3 regions of the Paenibacillus sp. FSL K6-0108 genome follow, and region 3 is predicted to be linked to each of the others. Evidence: riboswitches for the same ligand, from Rfam matches in the RefSeq annotation. Region 3 holds a riboswitch; each other region holds the start of a gene.
The links. Region 3 has a riboswitch for thiamine pyrophosphate ahead of MHB49_RS05165 (ECF transporter S component). Riboswitches for the same ligand answer to the same signal wherever they lie in the genome.
Positions count from the first base shown of each region.

Region 1: linked by a shared signal. The riboswitch ahead of thiC (phosphomethylpyrimidine synthase ThiC) and the one ahead of MHB49_RS05165 (ECF transporter S component) in region 3 are both predicted to bind thiamine pyrophosphate.
Region 2: linked by a shared signal. The riboswitch ahead of MHB49_RS20760 (thiamine phosphate synthase) and the one ahead of MHB49_RS05165 (ECF transporter S component) in region 3 are both predicted to bind thiamine pyrophosphate.

Region 1 is NZ_CP150288.1:825,997-830,215, reverse strand. Features, by position in the region: gene thiC (phosphomethylpyrimidine synthase ThiC) at 439-2,223, opposite strand; TPP riboswitch at 2,601-2,714, opposite strand; gene MHB49_RS04025 (IclR family transcriptional regulator) at 2,834-3,577, opposite strand; gene MHB49_RS04020 (alpha/beta hydrolase) at 3,936-4,219, shown strand, end outside.
Region 2 is NZ_CP150288.1:4,623,479-4,627,697, forward strand. Features, by position in the region: gene MHB49_RS20745 (thiazole synthase) at 1-214, opposite strand, end outside; gene thiS (sulfur carrier protein ThiS) at 218-421, opposite strand; gene thiO (glycine oxidase ThiO) at 384-1,646, opposite strand; gene MHB49_RS20760 (thiamine phosphate synthase) at 1,672-2,325, opposite strand; TPP riboswitch at 2,562-2,671, opposite strand; gene MHB49_RS20765 (ABC-F family ATP-binding cassette domain-containing protein) at 2,805-4,219, opposite strand, start outside.
Region 3 is NZ_CP150288.1:1,084,899-1,089,117, reverse strand. Features, by position in the region: gene MHB49_RS05175 (energy-coupling factor transporter transmembrane component T family protein) at 1-513, opposite strand, end outside; gene MHB49_RS05170 (ABC transporter ATP-binding protein) at 488-1,996, opposite strand; gene MHB49_RS05165 (ECF transporter S component) at 1,997-2,590, opposite strand; TPP riboswitch at 2,829-2,939, opposite strand; gene MHB49_RS05160 (copper amine oxidase N-terminal domain-containing protein) at 3,103-4,056, shown strand.

The sequences.
Region 1 (4,219 bases), 260 kb from region 3:
TGTGGTGGGAAATAGGTTGCCTCCGGTGGGAGGTGATCCTATGAACTTCTCTTTCAACGACGTAATCGTGTTCGCAATGCTAATTATTGCGCTCCTGACATACATCGACCGTAAAAAGAAGTGACCCGCCACAGGTTGACGGCCTGACAGGTCACTTCGTCTGAACTATGCTGCACTTGGAGGAATACCTACCGCAAATGCTGTGCAGGAGTAGCCATTGGCCTGGCTACTCTTATTTGTTTTTCACTTATATTCATTTTATTAAACATCTGAGAGACAATCAACCTATAACTGATAAAATATGTTGTGTCGTTATCCTTGTCCTTCGAAGTTAAGTGTGCGGACCACATACCAAGTAAGAGGCCGCTCTTCTCCGCAATCACGGAAAGGAACGGCTATTCACCATGTCAGGCCGCCCAGATTGGGCTGTAACGACGCCTAAGGGCGTGTCCGGTATTCTTCTGCCTTTTCCTGCATGCCCGCTGCCACGGCCTCATTCTCGGACAAGCCTTTGTCTGCCGCAAAAGCACGAATATCCTGCGTAATACGCATGCTGCAAAATTTCGGCCCGCACATGGAGCAGAAATGAGCTTCCTTGGCCCCTTCGGCTGGCAACGTCTCATCGTGGTAGGACAGCGCACGTTCCGGGTCCAGCGACAGGTTGAACTGGTCGCGCCAGCGGAACTCGAACCGTGCCTTGGACAGCGCATCGTCCCGCAGCTGGGCACGTGGGTGACCTTTCGCCAGATCAGCGGCATGTGCAGCGATTTTGTAGGCGATTACCCCTTCCCGCACATCATCCTTGTTGGGCAGGCCCAGATGTTCTTTTGGCGTAACATAACAGAGCATCGACGTACCGAACCAGCCGATCATCGCAGCCCCAATTGCCGAGGTAATATGGTCATATCCTGGTGCAATATCGGTTGTCAGAGGACCCAGCGTATAGAACGGCGCCTCCTTGCAAATCTCCATTTGCAGATCGACATTCTCCTTGATCTTGTGCATCGGCACATGTCCCGGACCTTCAATCATCACCTGCACATCATGCTTCCAGGCGATTTGTGTTAGTTCACCAAGCGTAGCCAGTTCCGCCATCTGGGCTTCATCATTCGCATCGTAGATGCTTCCAGGGCGCAGTCCGTCTCCGAGCGAGAATGCCACGTCATACCTTTTCATAATCTCGCAGATTTCTTCAAAATGGGTATACAGAAAATTCTCCTGATGATGCGCAAGACACCATGCTGCCATAATGGACCCACCCCGAGACACAATGCCCGTCATACGTTTGGCGGTCATCGGAATATAACGAAGCAGCACGCCTGCATGGATCGTAAAATAGTCCACACCCTGCTCTGCCTGCTCTATGAGCGTGTCACGATACAAATCCCAGGTCAGTGCTTCGGCTTCCCCATTGACCTTCTCCAGCGCCTGATAGAGCGGTACTGTTCCGATCGGCACAGGAGAATTGCGGATGATCCATTCGCGGGTCGTATGAATATCCTTGCCTGTGGAGAGATCCATCACCGTATCCGAACCCCAGCGTACCGCCCAAGTCATCTTCTCCACCTCTTCCTCGATGGAGGAGGATACCGCAGAGTTTCCGATGTTCGCATTGATCTTCACATGAAAATGACGCCCGATCAGCATCGGCTCACTCTCCGGGTGATTGATGTTTGACGGCAGGATCGCCCTGCCGCTCGCCAGCTCCTGTCGCACAAACTCCGGCTCTACGCCCTCACGAATGGCGGCGAACTCCATCTCCGGTGTGATCAGTCCCTGCCGTGCATAATGCATCTGGGTCACACAGCGCCCTGCCTGTGCTCGCAATGGTTTGCCACGCAAGCCCGGATACACCTCGGCTCCAGCTCGCTTCCCTCCCGGTTTCAAGCCGTTATCCTCCGGTTTTACCGTTCGTCCCTGATAGGCTTCAACATCTTCACGCTCCGTAATCCAGCGGGTACGAAGCGCTGGCAGTCCTGCCCGGATGTCGGCATGAAATCCGGGATCGGTCATCGGTCCGCTCGTATCGTAGACACGCAGCGGTTCGTTATGCTCCACCCCTTGGGGAGTGTTCGTGTCATGAAGGGCAATTTCACGCTCCGGTACGGCAATGTCCGGTCGCGAGCCCTGAATGTACACTTTACGGCTGCCCGGGAAGGGCTGAACCCGTCCGGCCGTACCTTTTTCCTTTGCCAACTGCTGATCCTGTTTGTCCTGTCCCATCGCTTCTTGTCCCGTTTGATTCCCTGTGCTCATCGCTCTTGTCTCCTCCTCATTGGTGGTTGCCTGGATTGTACTGCCTGTGCACAAGACCAAATCATCCACAACATAGAAAAAGATAGAGCGACCATACGACAGAATATAGGGACATGCAATTCAAGTAATACAGACAGTCGAAGCAAAAGGTCTTCGCCCCATGCCCGCCATCGGCTCCCCGCTCTCATCCAAAAGCATCTCTGGCACCGGCTTCTGCCTGTTTACTGTATAAAAAAGCCGGTTCCCAAGGGAACCGGCTTATGTCCATCACCAATAACGTACCTTATAGAGACTCCTTGGTGGAGCTATCCATATCCATAAGTTACATCATATGGTGTTCGTGGTCGTATCGCCGATTACTTCCCTACGCTGGTATGATCCAGATCAGGTGCAAAGGGTCCGGAATCTCATGCGATTCCGTCTCAGTCCGGACAATTCGGACTCCCCCAGTAACGTTAACAAGTTGCAGCATCGTAGCCGCAGATTCATATGCAATTCTGCTGACCCATTTGGGCCCTCCATTACAGAGTAGCGCAACCGAAACATAAAAACAACCTTTATATTCCAGAATATAAAATCAGGATAACATAAGTCCCATCTGCGCAGCAGCTTCCTTCAGCACAGGTGCGTATTCATGCAACGTCTCCTGCGAGAGGCGACTAACAGGCCCAGATACGGACAGGGCAGCAGCAATGTTGCCTTTTCGATCCATGATCGGTACAGATACGGCCGCGGCTCCCGGTTCACGTTCCTCGTAACTTGTTGCGTAGCCATATTCCAGAATGTCTTTCATCTGTGCCAAATATACTGCGGGATCAATAAATACAGGCCATTCCGGTCCATTCATCAGATCTTCGCGGTCCTCTTCGGTGGCAAAAGCCATCAGCACTTTGCTCGACGCTCCCACGGATAAAGGTAGTCTGACGCCCACCGGAGCCACACGACGAATCGCCTGATCACTCTGCACGGCTTGAATCCGAATCCGCTCACTACCGTCTCTCAGGTATAAGCTCACCGTTTCACCCAGTCGATCTCTGAGCCGCTCCATTGCAGGAAGAAGCAAAATGGCCGGATCATCGCTGCGAGACATATGGGCAGACAGTTCCCAGATGCGTATGCCGAGTCGATATTTCTCGGTGGCTGCATCCCTGATCACGAACCCTTTGTCCTCCAAGGTAGCCATCAAACGATGGACTGTACTTTTGTGCAGACCGATCTGACTGGCAATTTCCGTGAGTCCCAGATCACTGCGGGTGGTAAAACACAATAATATATCCAGCGCCCGTTCCACAGCCCGGACGGTTAGCTTTCGGTCTTCCATGGCAAGTTGCCCTCCTCATGTTTCATCACATGAAACTTGGTTACATAAATTATATGAGAAACGGTCTCATCTGTAAACCAAAAAGCGCCATTTAGGGCAGGAATAATTGTAAATATTTTCTTTTTATAAATTAGAATCCCCTGCATTTTGCACCCTAAGGAAATGATACCCATATATCTTCAGAACTATATAACAATTGCGTAACAAATGGCCTCAATCAATTGACTTTGACTATATTGGAACATACGATAAAGATATATTAAATTAAGATTTTGCTTCATATGTAGTCAGAAAAATCATTTATCCGCTCTGTTCGTCTCGTTGTTATCTTCATTTGATTTTTAAAGGAGGGGCAATCATGTATCCGACATCCCAGAGCGAAGCCCCGCTGCAAACGAAAGTGTCCGATCTGCCTTCTTCGTTATCACCGAGGCTGATCCGGTTCAAACATATTGTCGTGGCGTTGCTGCTCTCCGTTGTATTTTTTCTGCTCTTTTGTTTCATTGCACTACACGGTTATATTGCCTGGGTGTTATCCAATCCAACCGTAGCGCCTGTTTTCTCCAATCCCATGCAGGCGAAAAATATGAAGTATCAAGATATCACGTTTCCGGCAGCAGACGGCAGTCGGACGATGCAAGG
Region 2 (4,219 bases), 3.5 Mb from region 3:
CAGCTGTATTGGGAAGCAGCGTATACCTTTTTAAGTCCAATGTGTCCAGAAAATGCTGTTTGTTCCGATCCTCCAGATTCAAACGCCGAACTGCAAATGTTAATACTTCCGTACCTGAAGCTTCAACCGCCTGGCTTTGCACTTCCAAGTCCGAAAATTTGCCTGTACCCAAAAGCAATCTGGACTCAAATGTATAATTTCCAATCCTCAACATAGTTCAACCGCCTCCCACAAAATGTACAATTTCAATTCGATCTCCGTCTTTTATTGCCGTTGTCTCATGATATTCACGTGTTAAAATTTGCCGATTCAATTCAACCACGACGGTTTTAACTTGCAAATTAAATGATTGGAGCAATTTGTCCACACGATCTATGCTATCTTCAATTTGCATGGTTTGTCCGTTGACAATGATATTCACTGAGTATCTCCTTTCGGTTCATACGATTTGGACTAAGATCCTGAATTCCCAACTCTTCAGAAGTTTTACCGTAGATCAAATCAGCCATTAAGCTGCCCGTAATCGCACTAAGCAGTATGCCATTACGATAGTGTCCAAAAGCAGCGAATAAGCCGGGAATACTATCACAAGCCCCTATATAGGGCAATCCATCCGGGGTCGAAGGTCTAACTCCTGCCCATGCCCGAAGAAAATGCGCTTCCTTCATGCCAGGTACCCAGCTTGTCGCAGCAGTAAGCAATTTCTGAATGCCTTGAACTGAGACTTTTGTATCTGTTTTTCCAGGAAGGCTGGTTGCACCGAGCCACACTTCTCCATTGGCTTTGGGCACAATATATATATCCTCTGCATAGACCGTTTTGTCAGGTCTGAAACCAACATGATGGGGTGAGAACTGCACCGCTGCAATTTCACCCTTCACAGGCAAAACAGGTAAACCAATGTCCACTTGTTTCATCAACTCATCTCCATGTAACCCTGTTGCAACAATGACATTCTTCGATGTCATCGTTCCTATTGAAGTCTTGATTCCCTGCACTCCGTTGAAATCCGTATGCAAGCGGACATCCTGAACACCTTCCACCACCCTTGCTCCCATGGCTTGGGCCGATCTGACATAAGCCTGAGTTAGATGGACAGGAAGAACTTCGCTCTCGGAAGGTCTGTAATATGCACCGTACGTATTCCTGTTCAACCATGACGCTTCCTGTTGAACAGCGACACGATCCCACCAAATGGGTTTTTCAGAGAAATTCGAAGATCGGCTATTTTTGTAATCGCTGACCTCACTGTATGAACGAAAAGGAGTAATAAAACCACTCTGTTGCAGCCCCATATCTACTCCGCTAAGCGAACTGATTCGTTCCTTTTGCTCATGAAGCAGCGCTTTGCTTTGCCGTGCAAGCTTCGCCATCACAGCATGAGTGAATTCCTCACTGTCAGCAGCAAGCATTCCGGCGGCTGCGCTGGAAGTTCCCCCGGCAATTCGCGCACGCTCAACCAGAAGAACGTCATGGCCTCGGGTTGCGAGTTCACATGCGATGGCACATCCGATAACTCCTCCGCCTACAATAATGGTTTCTGCATGCAGTTTTCCTCGAATTTCGGTTCCAGCTTTTCTCATGGGTACCGTTCCTGGATGAAAATTTGAACGATTCCCACTTCTATTTTTTGCTTCCTCACTCATGATCTCATCTCCTTGATTCGGCGTACTACTCTGAATACACGATCGCCTGCCGCAATGAAGCTGCGGCCAGTTCTGGCCTATCGTTCGTCCAAATCGTTGAAATCACAGCCGCTCCTCTGGCACCAGCAGTCCGAATGGCAGCAATATGCTCAGGTCCAATCCCGCCAATCGCGATCACCGGAATCGAAACATTGGAGCACACCTCAGCCAATGCACTAAGCCCTCTAGGTTCACAATTTGGTTTACTACTTGAATGATAGACATGCCCATAGAAGAGATAGTCCGCACCACGTTCTTCAGCAACTTTTGCTTCTTCCAGCGAATGAACCGATATCCCTAAGCGGGGCCGATCGACTATCCTCAACACATCCTTATCATAGCGGCGAATAACTGCTTGACCCCAATGCACACCACCAAACAAAGCATGTTGATCCAGCTGATCTAGGCCGTTCATAACAATTCGATTAGATGGAACACCTTGTGTTTTTAAATTTTGTGCCCAATCCATCTGCTGCTCAGGGTTCAGCTTTTTTTCCCGAATGTGGATATAATCGACCCACCTCCAAATATCCTTAGCTGTATTCAGGAAAGAGTCCCTATCTCCTGTACCTGATGAAACCACATGCAGTTCGAATGATTGTGTTTTTACATGTTTGTGGAAGTTTGCCGTCCTGTTCACCCTCCTCTTGCATGATTTAAGCCGATCTAAAACAACAAAAAAAGCCACTCCCGTAGGGAGTGGCCACGAATTTAAAATTCATGAATCAACTAAATGACTGTTGCATGCAATTACTCTATACATAACGCATAACCCACTATGAAACCATCCATAGTCGCAACGTAGTATACCTGGAAACCGCATGATTCATCTTGCAGGCAATATCGCAAAATCATCGATAACACCCTTTGTCATTAGCTGAAAACGCGCCACTTCCCTACGCTGGTATGATCCAGATCAGGTGCAAAGGGTCCGGAATCGCATTCTTCCATCTCAGCCGCGTCGTGCGGCCCCCCTAGTGTTCATATGAAGCTGAAGCCTATGTTACCATAGACTCCATTTTTTGTCACCGTACTTTTATTATATTCATTCATATCCCTAGTAAAAGGAAATATGGTTTTCGAAGTTGGTGTACTTGTGGGAAGAATAGCTCAAAGAAACTATTGTTTCTCAGACCAAGCTTCAACATCCCACGTTTTGGTAACCCAACCTTCATAGAATTCAGGTTCATGGGATACGAGCAGTACGGTACCCTTGAATTCTTGCAAGGCACGTTTCAGTTCCGCCTTGGCCGTCACATCCAAATGGTTTGTAGGCTCATCGAACAATATCCAATTGCTTTCACGCATCAGAAGTTTACACAAACGAACTTTAGCTTGTTCACCACCACTAAGTGCGTTAAGTGGACGGGTGATATGCTCATTTTTCAATCCGCAGCGTGCAAGATGGCCTCGAACTTCATTCTGTGTCAGATGAGAAAATTCATTCCACACATCTTCAATTGGGGTAATATTACCTGCACGTACTTCCTGTTCGAAATAGGCTGTTTCCAAATAGTCACCCAAGAAGGTCTTTCCGCTGATTGGCGGGATTTTACCCAAAATAGTTTTGAGCAGTGTGGATTTACCTACACCGTTACAGCCAACAATGGCAATTTTCTCACCACGCTCAATCGTCATCGTCATTTTGGGCAATAAGGCATACGTATACCCTATTTCAAAATCAATGCCCTCAAAGACGGTTTTACTACTCGCCCGGGCATCCTTGAATTTGAATGTGGGTTTGGCCGCTTCGTCTGGACGATCAATCCGTTCAATCTTGCCGAGCTGCTTTTCACGGCTCTTGGCACGACCGGAAGTGGAAGCGCGGGCTTTGTTCCGCTGAATGAAATCTTCCTGCTTCTTGATATATTCCTGCTGTTTCTCATAAGCATCAATATGCTGCGCCTTATTCATGTCGGCCATTTCAAGGAATTTGTTATAGTTCGCTGAATAACGCGTCAATTTGGCAAATTCCAAATGATAAATAACGTTAACGACCTCATTCATAAACTCCGTATCATGCGAAATCAGAATAAACGCATACGGATAATCCTTCAGGTAACGTGTCAGCCATTCAATGTGTTCTACATCAAGGTAGTTCGTCGGCTCATCCAGCAGAAGTGCTGTAGGTTTCTCCAGTAAAAGCTTGGCAAGCAATACCTTTGTACGCTGACCACCACTAAGCGCGGCCACGTCACGATCCAGACCGATGGCGGACAAGCCAAGACCATTTGCCATCTCTTCTACTTTCACATCAATCAGATAAAAATCACCTTGCTCCAATTGTTCCTGAATGTCACCCATTTCTTCCAGCAACGATTCGAGCTTATCTGCATCGGCGTCTGCCATCTGATCGGTGATGGACATCATTTCTTTCTCCAGCTCAAGCAATGGCAGGAACGCATCCTTCAACACATCACGAATCGTTTTTCCAGGCGTGAGCTTGGTATGCTGATCCAGATATCCATAACGAACTTTGGGGGTCCATTCGACCTTCCCTTCGTCCTTTAACAATTTCCCGGTAAGGATGTTCA
Region 3 (4,219 bases):
GCGGATGGCATACCGCAGCGTCTGGAATTCATCCAGCAAAATCGGAATCATGCGCATAGCCGCAAGAAAGCTATAGGCATACTTAGGTGGGAGTCTCCACTGCTGCATGAGGGAATAAAAGAGCCGAACAGGTTTGGTCGTCAGGCCAAATAACAGTCCAGCTGCCGCCATACTTAGAGAACGAAACCCCAAATGTAACCCACGATAGAAGCTCTCTTCGGTAATATGAATCAATCCCCACTGAAACCAGGTGGTTTCCCCTTTACCAAACATGATCATCCCTGTGGAAGTTGATATAAATACCAGAATGAACGGAGACGCATACAGCAATAGTCTGGGCCATGGGTGACCTGTCCAGCCCAGCAATAACAGCATGATAACTGCCACATTCGCCATTACATTCAGATTGTGAACAAGAATGACGAAGACAAACAGCAATGTCAGGAAAATCATTTTCAACCCCGGATTCACCGCGTGAAGCCAGGTCTCACGATGAGGAAACGAGAGCTGCATCGGTTAACCTCCCCTCATCCACCGTCCAGATTCGGTTGCAATACCTGTTCACGATTTCACGATCATGCGTAACCATCACAATAGCGGTTCCTTCACGCCGCAACCGCTCCAGCTGTGATAACATGGCAAAGGTATTGCGCGCATCCTGTCCAAAGGTAGGTTCATCCAGTAACAAAATACGCTGTTCCCTTACCAGCGCTGATGTTACACTCAATCGGCGTTTCTGTCCCATCGACAATTGGTAGGGATGCCGCCCCGACAGGTCTGTCAATCCGAATTGCTCCAGCATATGATCGGTTCGCATACCTCTTTCTTCGGCAGTTAGCTTTCCGCTCAGCAAGGAAAATCCCACTTCATCACGGACTGAATTTGTCACGAATTGAAATTCAGGATTCTGGAATACAAAGGCAATGCGATCTGCAAGCTGCTCGGTTTTTCCGGCCGATTGTCCTTCCACAACATAATGGCCTGTCGTTTTCAGGATATTCATCATGGACAGTAATAATGAACTTTTACCTGCCCCGTTAGCCCCGACAATCCCCACCCAATCTCCGTGCCATACCTTGGCCTGCTCCACCTGAATGAACGGTGTTTTTCCGCGCCATCCGGTGAATTGCTGCATTTCCAAGGCTGGTTGGGGCAGCGCAGAAGCTCGCCCCTCCTTGTTATCCATACTTTCACTTTCAATAGCCCCATAACGAATAAACTCTCCTGTGACCAACATCTGTGCTTTCGTCTGTCCTCGTTCTTCCCAGACCCCCGGATACCAGATTCCGTATTCCCTAAGCATATTCCGCTCATCTGTAAACACCTGATTTGCCGGGCCATCTGCCACAATTTTTCCTTCAGGCGACAATACGATGATTCGGTCTACCCATTCGACAATTTCATTAATTTTATGTTCTACGATAATGAGTGTTTTGTCCTGTGCAATCTGTTTCACCGTTTCCCACACCTGAGAGGTTCCTTCATCATCCAACAGTGCCGTTGGTTCATCCAGGAAGAGTACGTCTGGCTCCATGGCCAGAATCGAAGCCATCGCAAGACGCTGCTTCATCCCCTGAGACATCGATTGAATGAGTGTACGATTATGTTCAAAAGATAACCCGACCTGTTCCAGGTATCGCTTGATAAGTTTAGGCATCTGCTCACGTGAAATATTTCGGTTTTCCAGTACAAAAGCAATCTCTTCATCCGTATATGACATACAGAACTGGGTATCCGGGTCTTGAAAAACAATACCCGGCTGCTCAGGTACCTGAATGTCATCACATTTCATCGGAATCTCCACAGACCGTGGAATCAGACCGCTCAGAATTTGCAGCAAAGTTGATTTGCCAGAGCCGCTTGGTCCAAGCAACAACACTTTCTCCCCTTGACGCACAGAGAGAGACAAGCCTTGGAACACCAAGGCCTTCTCTCCCGGGAACTTACATCTTAGATTCGTAACACCTACCGCTTGCACTTTCTCCACTTCATTCATCTAGTCCAGCGCCTCATAATCCTGCTTCGACACTGGTCTGAGGGATCGTGTTACACCTGTAAGCTCCAGCGCTTTGGCGAGATAATAGGCGAATACACCTGCAATCAGAATACTGCCAATGAAGCGGAATCCGATAAACAGTGTATAGTTCCAAGCCGAGAGGGAATCAATGTACCCGTACTGATAATCCAGTACAAGCGAAGCCGCCGCTGCACCAATAGCCGCAAGGCAGGTGACGAACAGATTGCTTTTCCGATACAGAAATGCGGCGAAGAAAATCTCTGCACCCAGCCCTTGCAGCAGCCCATATACCAGTGTGGACATGCCCCACTCACTTCCGAGAAAAGCACTCACCGTGGATGCCGCAACTTCTGCCAGAATGGCTACACCTGGCTTCCGAATGATTACAAAGGCAAAGGTGCCCGCCATAAACCACATGCCGTAAATCATCTGCTCCGCATGAACGCCGAATGGCTTCATCAGATCGTATGTAGGTCCCCATATTTTGTAGATCACCCCGAAGACCACTGCAATCACAATCGTTACCAAAATATCGGTTAACTTCAATCTGTTGCTACCCACTGCTGTTGACATGTTCTCAACTTCCTTCCTCTGTTTCCCTTGATTTAAAATAAATAATAAAACAAACAAAAAAGCCTCCCCGGTTCCCAGGCAGGCCATACGCACAGTTTACAATTCTCACGATGCTACGCATTAGGCAGATATAGAGAAAGGAGACAACAAACGACACCATCCCCGTTACATCAGAAAAATCCCGCTGCACCCAAGAAACGCTGACATTTATGTTCTATCCCTTATCACTTACCATTGCACATCGCAAATTCATGTTCTCTACGCTGGCATTACCCAGATCAGATATACGGTCAGCGGCACAAGGCCGCTCTCTCAGCCCAACTTCATTGAGCTCCCGGTTCACTTATTTCATTGCTTCTACTTTACAACACATGGGTATTTGTGACAATCCCGGAAAAATCATTACGCTGTATTTTGGGTAAATGAAAGAAGACATCCTATGGTGTACTTTACAATACTATGCAACATTTGGATCAAATAGTCCGTTTGGTATACAAGAAGGGAGATTGATAATGATGAAACAAACCAATACTGCCTGGCAGCAAAAAAAGTGGAAAATGATCCTTGTCGCTTCGATTCTCACTGCGGGTACGGCACCTGCACTGCTGTCATCCACTGTGGCGGAAGCAGCAACAACACACAAACCGACAGCCTATATTAACAATGTACAAGCTCAATATGATGTGGTTATAAAGCAGGGTATAACGTACGTAGCATTGACTGAACTTCAATTCCTCGGGGACTATACGTTTGGCTACAATAACAAAACCAAACAGGTTAGCATCAGCACAGGCAGCGACAAATATGTTCTTATACCCAACAGCAAAACAATGAAGAAAAACGGTCAGAATGCGACGTTGTCGACCGCTCCCATTCTGGTGAATGGCAAAGCCATGCTTCCGCTCCGTGCCATCGGCGAAGCCTTTGGGGCACAGGTTCGCTGGAACCAGACGGCCAAGGAAGCCTATATCTACACCACGAATGCTGCGGTGGTCAAAGACTACAGTAGTGCTGATCTGACTGTGGCGCGTGAAGCTGCGCTTCATTTGCCACGCTTCTCTGAACTGGGACAAGCACGCCTGGAGATTCGCAACCCTTTGGGTCCAGTGGATTCATCCATTCAATACATTTTTGAACAAGGCAAAAAGGAAAGTTTCTTCATTGTTGAAGATAACGATCTGATCAGTTATTACACCATTAAAAATGAAAACGCCCTGCTGAAATGGCAGGCTAATATCGGTAAAGATGCCGGAACCATCGGTGATCTGTTTTTTATCAAAACCAAACCCGTTGCTGAAGCAGGGACTCGCCCTTCCGTAAAGGGTCAAACACTCGTATCATTTAAGTATTCTCGTATGCTTGAAGAGACTGCCTACGAGATCATGAACAATTCTGGCTCTATCCATGCGGGTTCCATTACCCCTGAGAAAGGTAAAGTGATCGTTGAAGTTCCGGAAGAACAGTAAATTGGATGGCCACTCCCAAGCTATAGAGACCTTTGTATCGGCGCAGGTGGGCAAATTATGCTTCTTCTGAATGCAACAACAAAAGGGATGTCCCCCGTGATGAATAACATACCGGGGGACATCCCTTTTTAGCTTTATTCCTTTTTATTCGCTCACGGACATC